3 regions of the Rothia sp. HMSC065B04 genome follow, and region 1 is predicted to be linked to each of the others. Evidence: predicted binding sites of a transcription regulator. Region 1 holds the regulator's gene; each other region holds the start of a gene.
What was found. The regulator LexA, encoded in region 1, represses DNA repair genes until DNA is damaged. The targets are predictions, from matches to a motif close to TCGAACANNTGTTCGA.
Positions count from the first base shown of each region.

Region 2: a site for LexA is predicted at 882-897, ahead of ruvA (Holliday junction branch migration protein RuvA). Genes of this name have one in related genera too.
Region 3: a site for LexA is predicted at 1,168-1,183, ahead of HMPREF2845_RS04865 (shikimate dehydrogenase). Genes of this name have one in related genera too.

Region 1 covers NZ_KV808408.1:83,315-85,585, forward strand. Annotated here, with positions in the region: gene HMPREF2845_RS03770 (ATP-dependent DNA helicase) at 1-615, shown strand, start outside; gene lexA (transcriptional repressor LexA) at 782-1,456, opposite strand.
Region 2 covers NZ_KV808408.1:339,347-341,617, forward strand. Annotated here, with positions in the region: gene ruvC (crossover junction endodeoxyribonuclease RuvC) at 149-805, shown strand; gene ruvA (Holliday junction branch migration protein RuvA) at 1,038-1,658, shown strand; gene ruvB (Holliday junction branch migration DNA helicase RuvB) at 1,830-2,271, shown strand, end outside.
Region 3 covers NZ_KV808408.1:382,020-384,290, reverse strand. Annotated here, with positions in the region: gene HMPREF2845_RS04865 (shikimate dehydrogenase) at 114-1,049, opposite strand; gene mltG (endolytic transglycosylase MltG) at 1,322-2,271, opposite strand, start outside.

The sequences.
Region 1 (2,271 bases):
TACGTTGCCGGGGATTTGAAGCCTCCGGGATTCGGTGTGCACGAGGGCCAGCTGGATCGTCTGCGTGAGCTGTGCGAGGCGTCGGAGGGCGGTGCCCTGGGCCTGTTCTCCTCGAAGCGTGCCGCTGAGCGTGCCGCCGAGTACATGCGTGAGCACAGCGACCTGAACATTCTTCTGCAGGGTGAGTCTTCGCTCAAGGCTCTGGTGGAGGAGTTCAGCGAGGACGTTGACTCATGCCTGTTCGGAACGATGAGCCTGTGGCAGGGCGTGGACGTTCCCGGTGACTCTTGCCGCCTGGTGGTGATGGACCGCATCCCGTTCCCCCGCCCGGATGACCCGATTGCGCAGGCTCGTACGGAGGCGGTGAACCGTCATCGCGGTAACGGCTTTATGGCGGTTTCTGCTCACCACGCGGCGATTCGTATGGCGCAGGGCGCGGGTCGCCTGATCCGTTCGGTGTCTGACCGCGGCGTGGTGGCTGTGCTGGATTCTCGCGTGGCGACTAAACGCTACGGCGGTTTCTTGATGAAGGCGATGCCGCCGATGTGGTCGACGCAGAATAAGGCTGCGGTGACCGGCGCGTTGGCTCGTCTTTCGGCGAGTATTGAGCGTTAGCTCGGGCAAGATTCATCCCTGGCTACGCCGCCTCTTTCGCTTTGGAGATATCCGCTTCGGAAATATAGAAATCACCCCGGTGATACGTGAACATTCACGTATCACCGGGGTGATTTCTATATGGAGCTAAAAGCCTCGCGGCTATGTCTTTTAGAGGCTGTGCTGTCTAGAGACTGCGCAGCACGGATACGACCTTACCCATGACGGTTGCGCGGTCGCCCATAATCGGCTCGTAGTTGGAGTTGCGCGGCATGAGCCAGGTATGGCCGTCGACCTGACGGAACACCTTCACGGTTGCCTCGTCGTCAAGTAGCGCAGCAACAATATCGCCGTTGTCTGCGGTGTGCTGCTCGCGGACAACCACCCAGTCGCCGTCGCAGATTGCGGCGTCAATCATGGAATCACCCTTGACCTTGAGCATGAACAGCTTGCCGCTACCGACCAGCTGGCGGGGCAGAGCGAGCACATCCTCCACGGACTGCTCGGCAGTGATGGGGCCGCCCGCTGCAATTCGTCCAACCAGGGGAACGGGTACGAGGTCCTCATCGCCGACTTCGAAGTTCGGCAGCTCGGGCAGGGAAGAGGAAGCGCTACCGTGGATGCCGATGCCGTTCTCATCCAGCACCTCAATGGCACGGGGGAGCTTGGGGTCGCGGCGAATGTAGCCCATGGTCTCGAGGCGACCGAGCTGGTGAGTGACCGAGGACAGGGACGCAAGACCCACCATGTCACCAATCTGGCGCATGGACGGCGGGTAACCCTTCTGTTCAATCTCGGTGCGGATCGCGTCAAGAATCTTCTGCTGGCGCGCGGTCAGCGCCGGACGGGGTGCTGTTGCCATTTCTTTTCCTTCGGTCTGTGCCCCGAATTCTGTACTCCGGTCTCTGCAGTCTGTTTGAGACACAGTCCGGTCGGGGCACGGATGGGTGCTTCACACGTTTTCTGGTGAAGTCCTAAAAATTTTTTGGTTCTGCCGAAATGGGTCTTATCTCGTCAGGGGGTGGAGGAATTCTATCCGTGACGGAGCGATACCGGAGCGATACGCAGGCAACGAGTATGCGCCTCCGCCCTATAAAACTCAGTCAGCAGCACCTGCATTCGATACAGAATCAAACCGTAACGGGTACAGAAACCTGCTGTGAGTAGGACTCATCAGGAGCGTGTGGAACGTCTCTTGACACCAGTGTAGAACACTACACCGAAAAACTCAAACAAATATTCTAGATTTTTTCTTCGAAACTCGAAGAAATTTTTAGTACATCTCTGCTAGACTTTAGAACAAGAGTTCGTATATACTCTTGAATCTCTCCTGGAATTCAGGATTTACGGGTGAATGTTCGAAAAATATTCGAAGATTCAACCCGGAGTCTTTCGGGAGAGGAGAGTGAATGGGTGTTCGAATGTATTCGAATCCTCTGCCTCTCTCTTCGCATGATCTACCTTGGATGCTCTAGGGAGCATCTGGCGAAGAGAGAGCGCAGGGGATGGGGTTCCGGGGTCACCCAGTGCGACCCAGCGCAGCCCGGTGCATCCGACGCTCTGACCTAACTAGGGACTAGCTACCCAATAGTTATCGCCTAACAATCACCACTCCATAGTTATCACTCAACTAGGACCTCCGAGCGGGTATCGCTCGGCATTGCTAGACCCGCGGGG
Region 2 (2,271 bases), 260 kb from region 1:
TGTGATGGCCGTTCTCGTGATGCCCGCGCTCGTGGCATGCCCCGGTGCCGGGTGCTAGGATTCTGAAGGGCTAGAATCTAGAGATTCTAGAGGGAGTTTGTCGAAAGGGGAGATGATGGCCGCTGCTCAACCTGCCGCACGCGATAGCATGCGTGAGAACCGTACTGCCGCCGCTGTGGAGCGTGTGCCGGGTGCAACCCGCATCATGGGTGTTGACCCGGGTCTGACCCGCTGCGGCTTCTCCATGCTCGATATGACCGCCGACCGTAAGGCGCACTTCGTGAACGTGGGTGTTGCCGGCACGATCCCGGCGGAGTCCCTGGACCAGCGTATTCTCTGGATTTTCAACGCCGCCTCCCACTGGCTCGACACCTATAAGCCGGATGCCCTGGCGATTGAGCGTATCTTCGCGCAGGAGCAGGTGAACACGGTGATTGGTACGGCGCATGCTTCGGGTGCGGTGATTTCTGCTGCGGCGATGCGCGGCGTGCCGGTGTTCTTCCATACCCCCTCGGAGGTGAAGGCGGCGGTGACCGGTAGTGGCCGCGCCGATAAGGCGTCCGTGGGTCGTATGGTGACCCGTATTTTGGGGCTGGAATCCATGCCGAAGCCCGCCGATGCTGCCGATGCTCTGGCGATTGCAATCTGTCACGGCTGGCGTGGCGGCGGTATCGGTTCGGGCATTAATATGTCCGCCCAGACGCAGACTCACCAGGGTTCACGCCCGGCGCAGGCTCGCCGTGGTGGGTCGTTGACTCCGGCGCAGCGTGCCTGGATGGAGGCGGAGGCGCGCGCTCGCCGCTAGAGGTGCCGCCACTAGAGGGGGCCTTCGTGGGCTTGTGTGCCGCCTCCTGCTGGCTCGCGTGTATTCGCTAAGAAGTTCGAATATATGCTTGATTTCAGAAGAAATATTCTAATATACTTGTAGTGTCTCCCCGTCGAACTGGGGGAGTGCGTTCTGTGGGTGCCGGAGTGCCCGGTGCCCTCACACTGCCGCGAGCCTCATTCCTGGGCGCGGTGTTGAAAGGTGGAGAGAAATGATTGCATCCCTGACCGGTCGTGTGGCTCAGGTGGGCCTTGATCATGCGGTGATTAACGTGAACGGTTTTGGCATGCTCGTGTACGCTACCGCGCGTACTCTCTCCAAGCTGCGCACCGGTGAGGAAGCTACCGTGCTGACCACCATGATTGTGCGTGAAGAGTCGATGACTCTGTACGGTTTTTCGGAGCCTGCCGAGCGTGAAGTGTTCGATATGATGCTTTCGGTTTCCGGTATTGGTCCGCGTATTGCTCTGGCGGTGTTGAGTGTTCACACTGCCGCTGAGGTGGAGCGCGCCGTGGCGACCGGTGACGATAAGGCGTTCACGAAGGTTCCCGGTATTGGCCCGAAGGGTGCCCGCCGTATTGTGCTGGAGCTTGCCGGCAAGCTGATTCTCAGCGATGGCCAGACCGATGAGTTGCCGCTGAGCCAGGGCATTGTCTGGAAGCCGCAGGTGCTTGACGCTCTCACCTCTCTGGGCTGGAGCGAGAAGGACGCTTCCGCCGCTATTGACGCTTACGTGCAGCACAACCCTGCCGCAGAGACTGAGCCGGTGGGTGTGGCTCTGCGTGGTGTGCTCGCCTCCTTGGGTACTCAGAACACGGTGGGCCGCCACTAAGCGGCGCGCCCTGTTCGACGTATCCCACTCAAACTTTTGTGAAAGAAGAATTCTATGAGCCAGAATCCCTATGAGCCGCAGCCCGCGGCGTCCCTGGTTTCCGGCGGGTATTTTCCCGGTCAGGTGCCCGGCACTCAGGCGTCTTCAGCTCCCGCCCAGCGCCTGGTGGCGATGGAAGAAGAGCCTGAAGAGAAGATGATTGAGGCGGCACTGCGCCCTAAGTCCCTGGATGACTTTGTGGGTCAGCGCCGTGTGCGTCAGCAGCTGTCCCTGGTGTTGGAGGCTTCGAAGATGCGTGGCCGTAGCGCCGACCATGTGCTGCTGTCGGGCCCTCCCGGTCTGGGTAAGACCACTCTCGCAATGATTATTGCGGCAGAGATGGAGGCGCCGCTGCGCATCACCTCCGGTCCGGCGATTCAGCATTCGGGTGATTTGGCGGCGATTCTGTCTTCGCTGACTCCCGGTGAGGTGTTGTTCCTGGATGAGATTCACCGTATGAGCCGCCCGGCTGAGGAAATGCTCTACATGGCGATGGAAGATTTCCGTGTGGACATTGTGGTCGGTAAGGGTGCGGGTGCGACTTCCATTCCGCTGGAGCTGCCGCAGTTCACTC
Region 3 (2,271 bases), 300 kb from region 1:
ACCTCTTTTCATCGCACCCGCACCGCAGCGCAGGAGGAAGGAATAATAATTCTTCACGTGTATAAATAGTGTATAAAATGCCCGTTTACTGAGCGAGTGAAAGCACGCTTTTTTCACGAAACGGAAGCACGAGGCGCAAGATCAACCGCCGCGCACATCGCATTGATTAGACCCAGCAGTTCGGCGGGCTGCAGTTCACGGCCGGTAAACAGCAGAACCTGCTCCACCGCCTGATACAGCAACATCTCCAGTCCAGAAACCACCGTGCCGCCGTTAGCCTCCCAAGCGCTCGCCAGCACCGAAGGCCACGGGTTATACGCAACATCGAGCAGTACTGGCCGGTGCGTCGCGGAGGCGCCCTTCAACCCGCTCAGCTGGCTCGCCCACTCATCCGCCGCATGGGCAGGAAGAGTAGACACCACCGGGTGATGGCCGCGCTCCACAAGATTCTGCGGCAGCTCAGCCAGGGAAACCTGCTCCAGCTGAACACCCAGGCGGTCCGCCGCCTCCTGCACGCTACCGAGCTTATGCAACGAACGGGCGTACACGCTCACACGGGAATACCCCAGCTGATGCAGTGCGGTCAGGGCGGAAATAGCGGTCGCTCCCCCGCCCACAATCGCGGCAGAATCCTTGAGCGGCTGCGGCTCCAAACCGGCGTGGCGCAGCGCGTTCACAATGCCAATCACATCCGTGTTATCGCCCAGCACCTTCTCACCGCGCGGATACACCGTGTTCACCGCACCGGTCACTCGGGCAGTCTCACTCAGCTCATCGCAATACTGAATGACCGCGGTCTTCAACGGCATCGTCACCGACAGACCCGCAATATACGGGGCGTCCTCCGTACCCTTCGGGTGGCGCACCCCGTGCATAATCTCCGGCAAATCATCGGGCAGAGTATCGCGGCGATCATAACCCAAATTCTGCTCACCCAAAAAGTCATACGCGGCACGATGCAGCGCAGGCGACAGCGAATGCGCAATAGGGTGCCCCAGCACGTAGGCGCGGCGAAGATACGGGGCTTCGCGGTACGGTTCAGTCTTCATCGATAGATACTCTCTCGCTCTCAACGCTGGGGAACGCTCTCAACACTCAACGCTCGGGGCTTGCGGACATGCACACCACGAACCCAAGTTCATAGGCGCACTCTACCCATTTTAAGGGACAAACCAATATTCGGGTATAGCCCAACAACCGAGCACCCAGCATTCGGGTACAGCAAAGGCGGGCACCTCCCCCACTCTCGTGGAGGCGGTACCCGCCTCAGCAAGGAACCTTCAGCCCAAAGCTACCGGCTCGTAGCTACCGGCTAAACCGATTAGCTACAACGGTTCGGGTGCTTAGAACACCACTGGTTGTACTCTTCAACATAACGCTGGTGCTCAGCGTAAGTGCGGGAGTACTTAGTCTCACCGGAATCCAGGTCCACAGTCACCCAGTAGTAGTACGGGTTCTTCTCAGGAGCCGCAGCAGCCTTAATCGAAGCCAGCTGCGGGGAACCAATCGGACCCTTCGGAAGACCCTTATTCGCATAAGTGTTGTACTTATTGCTCTTATCGGCCTTCTGCTCTTCAGTCAGGTGGTACGAGCGGACACCCAGACCGTAAGTCACGGTCGCATCCGACTGAATCAGACCCGAGGTCTCACCATCGGGGTTGTTCAGGCGGTTCTCAATGATGCCTGCAACCGCCACGTAGTCCTTCGGCTGAGCCTCAAGCTCCACGATGGAGGCGATGGTCAGCACCTCGAAGGTCTTCTGGTCGCCGCTCACGCCGGCTTCCTTCAGGTCAGCCTTGGTCTTATCAACCATGGTCTGAATGACCTTCTTGATGTCGGTGTCCTTCGGGAAGCGGTACTCACCCGGGTGCAACCAACCCTCAATCGAGGGGAAGTTGCTCGGCACACCGTACTGGGTGTAGTTGCTGACCGCGTCCTCAACCTGCTTGCGGGTGAACGCGCCATCGGAGCCAGAAACAATCAGGTCGATGGTTTCGCTCACGCGCTTACCCTGCGGAATCGCCAGGTACAGTACGTTGCTGTTCGCCTCGATAATGGTCGTAATCGCGCTCGAGCTGCTCATGTGCTGCTGCAGTTCGTAGGTGCCAGGCTGCAGGTACTTGCCCTTGCTCTCCTTGGTGTACACCTCAACAAACTTATCAGCATCAGCAACCACGCCCGCTGCCTCAAGCTCCTGCGCCACCTGCGCGGTGGACTGGCCAGAACGAATCGTGAAGGTCACGGTCGTACCATTGCCGCCACCCGAGTAGT